Regions from separate parts of the Mannheimia varigena genome, predicted to be linked through region 2. Evidence: riboswitches for the same ligand, from Rfam matches in the RefSeq annotation. Region 2 holds a riboswitch; the other holds the start of a gene.

Region 1 (5,479 bases), 120 kb from region 2:
GAAAAATTTGCAAACGGAGGCAGCAATGAGTAGAACCCTTAGCTCCCTAAACAGTGGATTAATTTGGGCTGGAGCCGGCATTAGTGCCAGTGCGATTGTGGTTGGCACTTGGATTGCTCCGCTCGGTTGGCAGCAAGGCTTGCTAGCGATTGTGCTGGGGCATTTACTGGGCGGTATTCTCTTTTTCGCTGCCGGTTTTATCGGGGCGAAAACCGGCAAAAATGCGATGCAAACAGTGCAGATTTCCTTTGGTAAAGGCTCAGTGTTTTTCTCGCTTGCCAATGTGTTACAGCTGGTTGGCTGGACTGCAATTATGATTTACACCGGGGCGGAAATCAGTAACGCCCTCAGTTTGGCATTGTGGGAGTTTTCCGCTTTTAGCCTTTGGGCAGTCGTGCTTGGGGTGCTGATTATTTTATGGCTATTCACAGGCTCAAATCAGGTGGGAAAATTCAAACTTGCCACACTTATTGCGATGTTTGTGCTGACGTTATGGCTCAGCGTGAAAGTGCTAAATGGGCAGCCAAGCTCTACCGTTTCAGGCGAAATGCCCTTTAGCACGGCGGTGGAACTTGCCACTATTATGCCGCTTTCGTGGCTGCCGCTGGTTTCTGACTACACCAGCAAAGCGAAAAAGCCGCTTGCCGCCACTTTTGCCGCAAGTGTGGGCTATTTGCTGACCAGTGCATGGATGTACGCCCTGGGTTTGGGAATAGTACTGTTCACTGGGCAGAGTGAAATTGCCCCAATGCTGTTACTAACAGGAATGAGCTTGGTAGGTATTGTAGTGATGATGTTATCCACAGTTACCACCACCTTTCTTGATGCCTACTCCGCCGGGGTCAGTGCCAGTAATATTAGTGCGAAACTGAAAGAAACGCCGACAGCCATTGCGGTAACGCTAATGGGCACGCTGTTAGCCTTGAGTTTGCCGGTTACGCAATATGAAAACTTCCTTCTGTTGATTGGCTCTGTGTTCGCTCCGATGATCGCTGTGCAAATTGCCGATTTCTTCGTGCTAAAACGCACCGAATTGCAAGCAAAAATAGATTGGAGTGCCTGTGGATTATGGCTGACAGGTTTTGTGCTGTACCACGCTCTCTCTTACAGCCAAGTGCATTTACCGTTCGGTCTGACCATTCCTGTGATGTTGGTGATTTTTGTGGCAACTATTTTTGTGAGGAAGTTCACAGTTTAGAAAAATAAGCGGTTAAATTTCGTTCATTTTTTTGCAAATGATAAGGGCGAGTAGATTTACTCGCCCTTTCTTTTTTAAATCTCCGCTAATTCCAAATCTTTGGTTTCGTGAACTTGCCACAATGCCCAGAAACTCAGTAATGAAGCGGCGGATAAATACCCTCCAACTCCAAATAATCCAAAGTTTTCGTTGATTTTCACCGCCACAATGGTAAACACGCTCGCTCCTAAAATGCCGGCGGCAGTGTAGGCGAGGGAAGCTCCAGTGTAGCGGACTTCGGTTGGAAAGAGTTCAGGCAAAATCACCGCCATTGGCCCGAAGCTTAAGCCGATTAAGATCATTCCGATGCTTAAGAAAATAAAGATCGAAGTTGGCGTACCGTTTTCCAGGAAAAACGGCATAGTTAAGCCATAGATTACGGTTGTTCCTGTTGCAATCAGTAGCAGTAATCGGCGACCGATGCGGTCGGAATATAGGCCTGAGAAGAAAATGGCGATCCCGAAAATCACGGAGGTGATCAGCAAATATTGAGTGTAGAGATTTGCCGGCAAGCCTAAACCCGTGGCGTAGCCTGCTTTGGATACTGCCACCGGGCTTTTTACGAAAATTGGGGTGAAAGCAACCAAAATATAGAATAGCACATAGCCTGCGGTGGCAATTAGTACGCCGATGATAAACGGCTTGAAATGCTTGCTAAGCAGGGTTTTCAGCGGTGTGTGACGGTTTTTGCCTTGTTGTTCCGCTTTGAGGAAAATCGGGCTTTCGCTGATTTTAATACGGATATATAAGCCGATAAAAATCATCACGAGGGAAGCCACAAACGGGATTCGCCACGCCCAGTCTAGAAAGGCTTGTTCGCCATAAATCAAGTTCACGAGGTAAAACGCCCCATTGGCTAATAACAAGCCGATGGGAGCCCCCATTTGCGGAAAAATACCAAAAAACGCCCGCTTGTGTTTCGGGGCGTGTTCGGTAGCGACTAATGCGGCTCCGCCCCATTCGCCGCCCAAGCCTAGCCCTTGCCCAATACGGCACAAGCAGAGCAGCACCGTTGCCCAAATGCCGATGGCGGCATAGTTTGGCAGCAGCCCGATAGCCACAGTGGAAAGCCCCATTAATAAAAGCGAGGCAATTAAGGTTTGTTTCCGCCCATATTTATCACCAAAATGCCCGAAAATAATGGAACCCATCGGGCGGGTGAAAAAGGCGAGAGCCAGCACTGAAAGTGACATTAACTGGTTGGAAACCGGATCATCGCTGTTAAAAAACTGCACATTAAATACCAACACCGCTGCCATTGTGTAGATATAGTTATCAAAATATTCAATCGCCGTGCCAACCATTGAGGCTACGGCGACTTTAGTCGGGCTTGAGTGTGGGCTAGATTGAGTGTTAGACATATTCCACTTCCGCATATTGCTCAACGGTTTCCGGTGTTAAAGCCCCGAGTTCGTTTAATAAATTCACCGCAAACTGCCCGTATTCCGTTGGTTTGAGCGATTTGGCGGCAATTTCACCGGCAACGGCATAAGCGGTGCAAGCCTCAATCAGTGCGTTGAAATATTGCTCTTTTTCTGCCACTGCTAGAAATGCTCCGCAAACTGCACTGAGCAAGCAGCCTGAGGCGGTAATTTGTGGGAACATCGGGCTGCCGTTGCGTAATAACGCAGTGTGTGAGCTGTTGCTAACGACATCAGTTTCTCCACTGATGGCGACTATGGTTTGGTAACTTTTGGCAACTTGTGCGGCGATTTCCACCATATTGTGCGAGCCCTCGCCGGCATCGACGCCTTTGGCTTGCCACGCTACGCCTGCAATGGTGGCGAGTTCTCCAGCATTGCCTCGAATTGCACTGAATTGGATTTCGTTTAGCAAGGTTTCAACGGTTTGGCGGCGAAATGGCGTAGCTCCAACACCGACAGGGTCAAGCAGAATAGGAATGCCTAAACGGTTGGCTGTTTTGCCGGCAAGCACCATCGCTTCTACTTCTTTGCCGATTAATGTGCCGATATTGATCACCACCGCAGAACTTAACGCCGGCACGCTTTCCATCTCTTCAATGGCTGCTGCCATAATCGGTGAAGCCCCGAGAGCCAACAAGCCATTAGCGGAAAAATTCGCCGCTACGATATTGGTAATGTTGTGCACAAGCGGTCGATTTTGCCGAATTTTTTGCAAAAAGTGGGATTGAAATGATTTGGTCATCGTTTATTCCTCAAGGTTGAAAAAAGAAACGCACCAACACAAACGGGAATAAACAGGGGGAATTTGGCTGTCTTTTAGTTTCCTACGTCAGTGCTAACTGCATCAGGTTCAACGGGTATTTCTCAGCTTGCTTTATTTGAGTAAACAAGCACCCCGACTAAATGAGTGGTTAATATAATCGTTGAGAACGTGACTGTAAAGTACCTTGAGATTTAAGCCGCTTCCCTATGATAAAACCGCAAACTATGTTCTTTTTGGCGGGCAGAACTAAAGGCGGAAACCCGTTTTAGATAGCCGATAACCCGTGTGCCGTAGTCAATATTTTGCGAGCCGCATTTAGAACAACGATGTAAAGTGCGTTTATCGATATGGCTGCATTTATTGCAAATCGTGATTTTGACATTAATGCAGAAATAGTTACAGCCTGTTTTGGCGGCAGTGTCTAATAAAGAACGGTAGCCATTGGCGGTTAAGGCTTCATCAAGGTTTAAATGCAGGGCAGAGCCGCCATCTAGCCATTCAATCAATTCTTTGCCGTGCAGTAAGAATTTATCGAGAGCGTTAGTTTCTTCATCTTCTACCACATAGAAATAGGAGTTGTAGCAATCACGAGGCACGAAATAGCCATCTGCTTTATCCCATTTCGCATTTTTTACCCCTAAATTTTCGGCAGGCACAAATTCAGTGTTGAACTTCACGCCATATTGTTGGCTGGCGGCTTGGTTTGCCTCAAAAATCGTTTTTAAGCGAGATTGCACAAATTCAATATATTCCGGGTTGTAGCCCACTTTTAAGCCTTGCGATTCTGCTGCTTCCGCCATACCGTTAATGCCGATGGTGAGGAATTGTTTATCTAGTGAAATAAATCCCGCATCATAAACAGGCAGCATTCTGTTTGCTAAATATTCCTCCATCAATTTTCGGTAAGCATACTGATATTTATGGATCTTACTGACTTCTTGGCTCAAATCACGCCCATCTTGCACCAAACGGTTCATATTAATCGTAATCACATTAATCGACCCAGTTGCGACACCGCCAGCACCGAGTGAGTAAGAGAAGGTGTGATCGCTAATTTCATTGCGTAAACGGCAACAAGAAGCGAGGGAATCAGGGTTATCCGACTGATAAACAAAAAAGGAATTACCTTGTGCCAGTTCATTTGCCATTTGGTTGGCAAATTTATCATCTTTGCATTTTCCGTTTTCGGTGAGCATTGCGGCGGTAACGACCGGGAACGTGAGAATGGCTTTGCTGCGTTCTTTGTTAAACCATTGCATAAAGAAAAGTTGTAATTTAGTCGTAGTTTCCCAGTTTGGCTTTTCAAAATCAGGAAATACAAAGTTGCCAAACATAGCTTCAAAATAAAACTTATCGTAAACCGAAATATTCCAAAACACACTTTGATAACCCCGTGCTGCGGCAGGTTGGTTAATGCTGTAAACCACTTGTTGAAGGTGGTTTTCAATGTCTAAACGATGGGTTTCTAGGTAGTTATCGCCATAATCTTTACGGGCAAAATAGTCAAAATAGGTAAGAAATTCAACGGTCGCAACAGCTCCGGCAAATTGGGAACTAACCGCAAAAACAAAATTGACAAAAGATCCGCAAAAAGAAGCGAGATGTTTTGGGGCTTTGGATTCGCCACCGAGTTTGGTTAAGCCATCACGCAAGAACGGGTACATTGTTACCGAGACACAGTAAGGCTTGAGGCTGGTTTCATCGTGGACGTAAATTTCGTGCGCTTCGATTTGGCGTAAGTATTCACAAGCGGTCTCTTTATCAAAAAGTTTTGCAATTTTTTCGCTGACTTTCGCTCGATTAATTTGCACAAAAAAATCTTTCATCAGCTCGTTTTCCATTGTGGCAATGTTTTTTTGAGTGACGTTAGCATTAGCGTCCATTTTTGAGCCGTCAGCTGCATTTTTCGCTTGAATGTAATGGTCAATAAAAGCTAATTTTTCTGAAATTTGTTCCGCTTCTAAGCGAATCATAGCGTTGCTCCTTTGATAAATAAGTGGTTGAGATTTTCGTTATTGCGTAAATCAATAAAACGTTGGTTGGTGGTTAGACTGC
Region 2 (5,479 bases):
GTGCGAGCGATTTTGGCCGGCTAGGTAGTGGCTGCAAGCGGTCAATTTTTCTCTGAATTTTGCAAAAGGCGAACTGATGTTCGCCTTTTAACGTTTTTGGAAACTAAATTAATCCCAATACTTTCCGCCCGTTGATGCTGGCAATATTCGCCATTTCTTCAAGATTGGTGAAGCGGCAACCTGCCGAAAGTAAGCTCAATTCCTGCCACATATCCCCCTCGCACAGTGGCACCATATAGTCGCAGATATTATCCGTGCCAACCGCCACCGTAATGCCTTCGGGAATCAGCTCATCGGCTGGGGTTAAAGCGTTGTGGAACGGCTGCAAATCCTCTTTTCTGCCGCTATCGATCCATGCCATCGGGCAGGCGATCACCATCATTTGGCTATCTCGCATTTTTTGGTAGAGCATTTTGCGGTACTCTTTCGGGTGAGAGCCAATCGAAATGCCGTGAATTGCCACCACTCGCCCCTGCATTCCGTGTTCGATGGCTTTATCACAAAGCTGTTCCGTCTCTTTCTCTTTTGGCGAGTTGAATTGATCGACGTGAACGTGCAACATTTTGCCGAGCGATTTCGCTTTGTCCATCAAAATATCCATCGCCTCTAAGCCTTTACCGTAATCCAGCTCATCACGGTAAGGTAAGCCGCCGATCATATCCACCATTTCTGAACCGATGTCGAACCACTTTTTCGCCGTGGGTTCGATCACACCTTTTAAGGTTTGGTTAGCGAATTTCAAAATGATGTCGTTTTTATACACTTCACGGGCTTTGTGGGCGGCGATGATCGCTCTGTCTTCGCATACTTGGTCGATATCCACGAAAGTACCGAATGCCGTGACCCCTTGCGAAATCATCAACTCAATGGCTTGTGAAAAGCGGCGGTAGTAATCATCTACGCTGGAGTTGCGTTTTACTTCGTCCACTAAATCCCACTTCTGCTGCAAATTCGCATTTTGATAAACGGTGATTTTCTCCGGTGTCATCGTAAACGCTCGGTCTGCGTGGGCGTGCGCATTAACCCAACCGCCTTTTTTGATGATCTCATCTCGAATATGGCTTTTCAGGGTGCGAATTAGCTGGCTCATTGATATTCTTCCTCTTATAAAATGTAGTATTTGCAAAATTTAGGCGAAAAAAAACCGCTTAAAAAAGCGATTTTGAAATAAATATGAAATGAATAAAAAAACAGCCACGCCTCGAAATACGAAGCGTAGCTGCATGGAATTTGGTGTTGTCAAAATTGGATAATTCATTTCTAGTTCCTTGTTTGGACTAGGGCGGTAGTATAATGGCTTTTTACATGAAAAGCAAACGGTTGCTTGCTGTTGAAATTTTCCGATAAAGTTTTTACAATGCAGCGTTCTCATTGGGGTGCTGCAAGCGGTTTAATTTGTATAAAAATTTACAAATTTTCTATAAGAACTAACTGCTTGTGGCTGAGAAATACCCATAGAACCTGATCTGATTAATATCAGCGTAGGGATTTGAGATTGCAATTTGCCTTTCTTAAATCCTTCTATTCATTGATTTTTAGAAGGACGTTTTATGAAATTCATTTTATCTTCACTTGTACTGCTTAGCGCTGCCACTTCCGCTAACTCACCGACACTCACGGTTTATACCTATAGCTCTTTTGCTTCTGAATATGGACCTGCACCTAAGTTGGAACAAAATTTCGAGAAAGAGTGTAACTGTGATTTAAAATTTATACCACTTGATGATAGTGTAACGATGTTTAATCGTGTGCGTTTGGAAGGTGAAAAAACGAAAGCAGATGTGGTATTAGGCATTGATAATTTTCTTCAACCTGAAGCCGAAAAAAGTGGTTTATTTACAGAATTTGAGGCTAAAACAAAGCTAGAAATTAAAGATAAAATTTTCTTCCCGTATGATACAGGTTCTTATGCCTTTATTTACGATAAAGAAAAGCTGAAAAACCCACCAAAAAGTTTGAAAGAGTTGGTTGAACGCCAAGACTTAAAAATTATCTATCAAGACCCTAGGACCAGTAGCGTTGGGCGTGGTTTCTTAATGTGGATAAATCAAGTATATGGTGATGAGGCTCCAAATGCGTGGAAAGCATTGGCAAAACATACGGTCACGGTGGGCAAAGGTTGGTCTGAAACCTATGGTGCATTCCTGAAAGGCGAGTCAGATTTAGTGTTAAGTTACACAACATCGCCTTTATATCATAAGTGGCACGAAAACACCGATAAATATGTGGCAGCTCCATTCGAGGAAGGGCATTTAGTACAAGTCGAAAATGCAGCTATTGTGAAAACGACAAAGCAAAAAGCATTGGCAAATCAATTTCTGGAGTTTTTACACAACCCACAGGCACAACATATCATCTCTTATCATAATGTGATGAGCCCTGTGATAAAAGAAGGTGTTGATCCTGCGTTTTCAGAGATGCCTGAATATAAATCGTTAGAATTTACCCCAGTTTCTCAGCAGACTATTCAAAAATGGCTCTCTGAATGGTCGAAAAGCTGGTAAAATTTACTTAGTATCTTAGTATAGAATAGCCGAATTTTTATTCGGCTGTTATTTTTTATCAAATTAATTGAAGATAATACAAAAATTTTGCAAATTTGTTTGTGAGTAAACCAATTTTGTGTTATTTATAGCCGCCATTACTAAAAACCCGAAGATGTTGATTTTTTCGTGTAGTGCGGTTACAAGGAAGTTAAGTTGTATTCGGGTGATAATTTAAACAATAAAATTCCACACAAGGAGTAAATCTATGACTCAAGCGGCTAAAACCACCTCTCTCGGTTTATTAGCATTAGCAGGTGTTAAGCCTTACGAGCCAGCAAAAGATGAAGAATATATGAATGAAGCTCAACGTGAGCATTTCAAAAAAATTCTGACAGCATGGCACGGGCAAATTATGGAAGAAGCAGAGCGAACTAAAAGTCAGCTTCAAGAAGATATGACTAATTTTGCTGATCCTAATGATCGTGCAAGCCAAGAAGAAGAGTTTAGCCTTGAACTTCGTAATCGTGATCGCGAACGTAAATTATTGAAAAAAATTGAGCAAACGCTACATAAAATTCAAGAAGATGATTACGGATTTTGTGAGACCTGTGGTGTTGAGATCGGCATTAAACGTCTAGAAGCTCGTCCAACTGCAGATTTATGTATAGATTGCAAAACATTGGCTGAAATTCGTGAGAAGCAGCTAGGTTTATAATCAAGTAACATAATGCCTCTTTTATAAGAGGCATTTACTATTTAGAGGTGTATTATTTTTAATTATATTAAATCCTTGTTTTCCAAACCGAAAAAGCAAGAAAAGGAAAATAAGCTAGAAGTTGGGTCAAGAGTAGAGAAAACCAATAAATCAAGTCGCTCTAAACGTTCAGCACCTAAATTAACAGAACAAAAAAGTCATAAAAAAGGTAGTAAAGGTCATCAAGCAGATGTGCCTTCTCATCTCCTACATAAAAAATTTACGGTAAGTGCTGCTCAATACGGCATTAGTCCAAAGGATTTCCCTAAAAATGCCCTTTCTATTGTAGATAAATTACATCTTGCAGGATTTGAAGCCTATATTGTTGGCGGTTGTATCCGTGATTTATTACTTGAGAAAAAACCAAAAGATTTCGATATTGCCACCAATGCTCGTCCAGAAGAAATTCAACGTATTTTTGGCAGACAATGCCGCTTGATTGGTCGTCGTTTCCGCTTAGCTCATATTGTTTACGGGCGTGAAATTTTTGAGGTAGCAACTTTCCGTGCAGGACACGAATCACATCGTAACGATAAAATTTCCAAAGTAAGTGATGAAGGAATGTTGTTGCGTGATAATGTGTATGGCACATTAAGAGATGATGCAGAACGCCGTGATTTTACCGTCAATGCGTTATATTACGACACAAAACGTAACTTGATTTTTGATTTCTTCAACGGTATTGAAGATTTACAAGCAGGCAAATTATCGCTAATTGGCGAACCAGCTATTCGCTATCAAGAAGATCCTGTGCGTATGCTCAGAGCGATTCGCTTTATGGCGAAGTTGGATATGTTCCTTGATAAAGCAGCAGAAGCTCCAATTCGTGATATGGCGGTACTTTTAACGAATATACCAGCTGCTCGTTTATTTGATGAATCACTCAAATTATTACAAACAGGAGCAGGTCTAAAAACCTATCAATTATTGCGTGAATACAATTTGTGGCAATTCTTGTTCCCTGTGCTAACGCCATTTTTTACCCCGAAAGGGGATTCAAATGCTGAGCGTATGATTAATAAAGCATTAGCCTCAACGGATGAACGCATTGCGGATAAATTACCTGTTAATCCTGCTTTCTTATTTGCTGCACTGCTTTGGTATCCATTACGTGAAAAAATGGAACAGCTTAAAAATGAAGGAGGTTTCAACAGCCACGATGCAATGATGTTAGCAGCAAACGATATCTTAGCTGATAGCTGTAAAGCAGTTGCTCTGCACCGTCGCCATACTTCGGTTATTCGTGATATTTGGGCATTGCAATTTCAAATGATGAAACGTAGTGGCAACCGCCCGAAACAAACGCTGGAACATATCAAATTCCGTGCAGGCTTTGACTTGCTAGTGATGCGTGCGGAGATTGAAGGTGGAGATTTAGTTGAACTTTCTGCTTGGTGGCACGAATACCAATTCAGCAATGAGGGGCAACGTGGTGAGTTGTTAAAATCGGTTCGTCATTTGCCTAATGTTCAGCCTGAAGCGAAGAAAAAACGCCGCCGTAGAACGTTTAAGAAAAAAACGAAAACATCTAAAACTGAATAATGTTGTAGGGGCGAAAAATCTTTCGCTCCTACTTTTTTAGGAAAGGAAAATTATGCAAACTGTCTACATCGCCTTAGGCTCAAACCTTGATAATCCTCTCGAACAGCTTAAACAATCGGTCGAAAAATTAAAAAAATTTGCAATTCATTTTGAAATTAGCCCATTTTATGGCTCAAAACCGGTTGGACCGCAAGATCAGCCTGATTATGTGAATGCCGTAGCGAAATTTGAAACCGAATTATCGCCAACTGAATTGCTAGATAAGTTACAAAGCATTGAAAATGAGCAGGGCAGAGTGCGTTTACGCCGTTGGGGCGAGCGGACGTTGGATTTGGATATTATTTTATACGGCAATGAGCAAATTCAAACCGAGCGTTTGAACGTGCCACATATTGAGATGAAAAATCGTGAATTCGTGATTGTGCCGATGTTTGATTTAAGTCCGGATCTCGTGTTACCGACAGGAGAAAAGTTAGCCGATATTTATCAGCAATTTAAAGATCACCAAATGGCAACCTTTAACTAATTTTTCGTTTTATTTTCACTTTTCGTGATCACCGCACGGGATTTTTCGTCCATCTTCACATCAATGCGGTGATCTACTACTACATTCATATTAATGGTTATCCCATCAGCAGGCGTTTCGAGCTGCACTTTGGGTGTACAAGCGGTCAAATTTAGCAAAAAAATTGCAAAA

What was found. A riboswitch is a leader RNA that binds a small molecule or an ion and turns the genes downstream of it on or off. The one in region 2 is predicted to bind thiamine pyrophosphate.
Region 1: another riboswitch for thiamine pyrophosphate. It lies ahead of thiM (hydroxyethylthiazole kinase); the one in region 2 lies ahead of thiB (thiamine ABC transporter substrate binding subunit).

The regions. Positions count from the first base shown of each region.
Region 1 covers NZ_CP016226.1:1,881,506-1,886,984, forward strand. The annotation lists gene thiE (thiamine phosphate synthase) at 1-33, shown strand, start outside; gene cytX (putative hydroxymethylpyrimidine transporter CytX) at 26-1,198, shown strand; gene A6B40_RS08830 (MFS transporter) at 1,273-2,598, opposite strand; gene thiM (hydroxyethylthiazole kinase) at 2,591-3,403, opposite strand; TPP riboswitch at 3,466-3,569, opposite strand; gene nrdD (anaerobic ribonucleoside-triphosphate reductase) at 3,616-5,397, opposite strand; gene nrdG (anaerobic ribonucleoside-triphosphate reductase activating protein) at 5,394-5,479, opposite strand, start outside.
Region 2 covers NZ_CP016226.1:1,998,740-2,004,218, forward strand. The annotation lists gene kdsB (3-deoxy-manno-octulosonate cytidylyltransferase) at 1-24, shown strand, start outside; gene A6B40_RS09410 (amidohydrolase family protein) at 104-1,090, opposite strand; TPP riboswitch at 1,363-1,506, shown strand; gene thiB (thiamine ABC transporter substrate binding subunit) at 1,551-2,504, shown strand; gene dksA (RNA polymerase-binding protein DksA) at 2,752-3,201, shown strand; gene pcnB (polynucleotide adenylyltransferase PcnB) at 3,277-4,782, shown strand; gene folK (2-amino-4-hydroxy-6-hydroxymethyldihydropteridine diphosphokinase) at 4,835-5,308, shown strand; gene A6B40_RS09435 (YnbE family lipoprotein) at 5,305-5,479, opposite strand, start outside.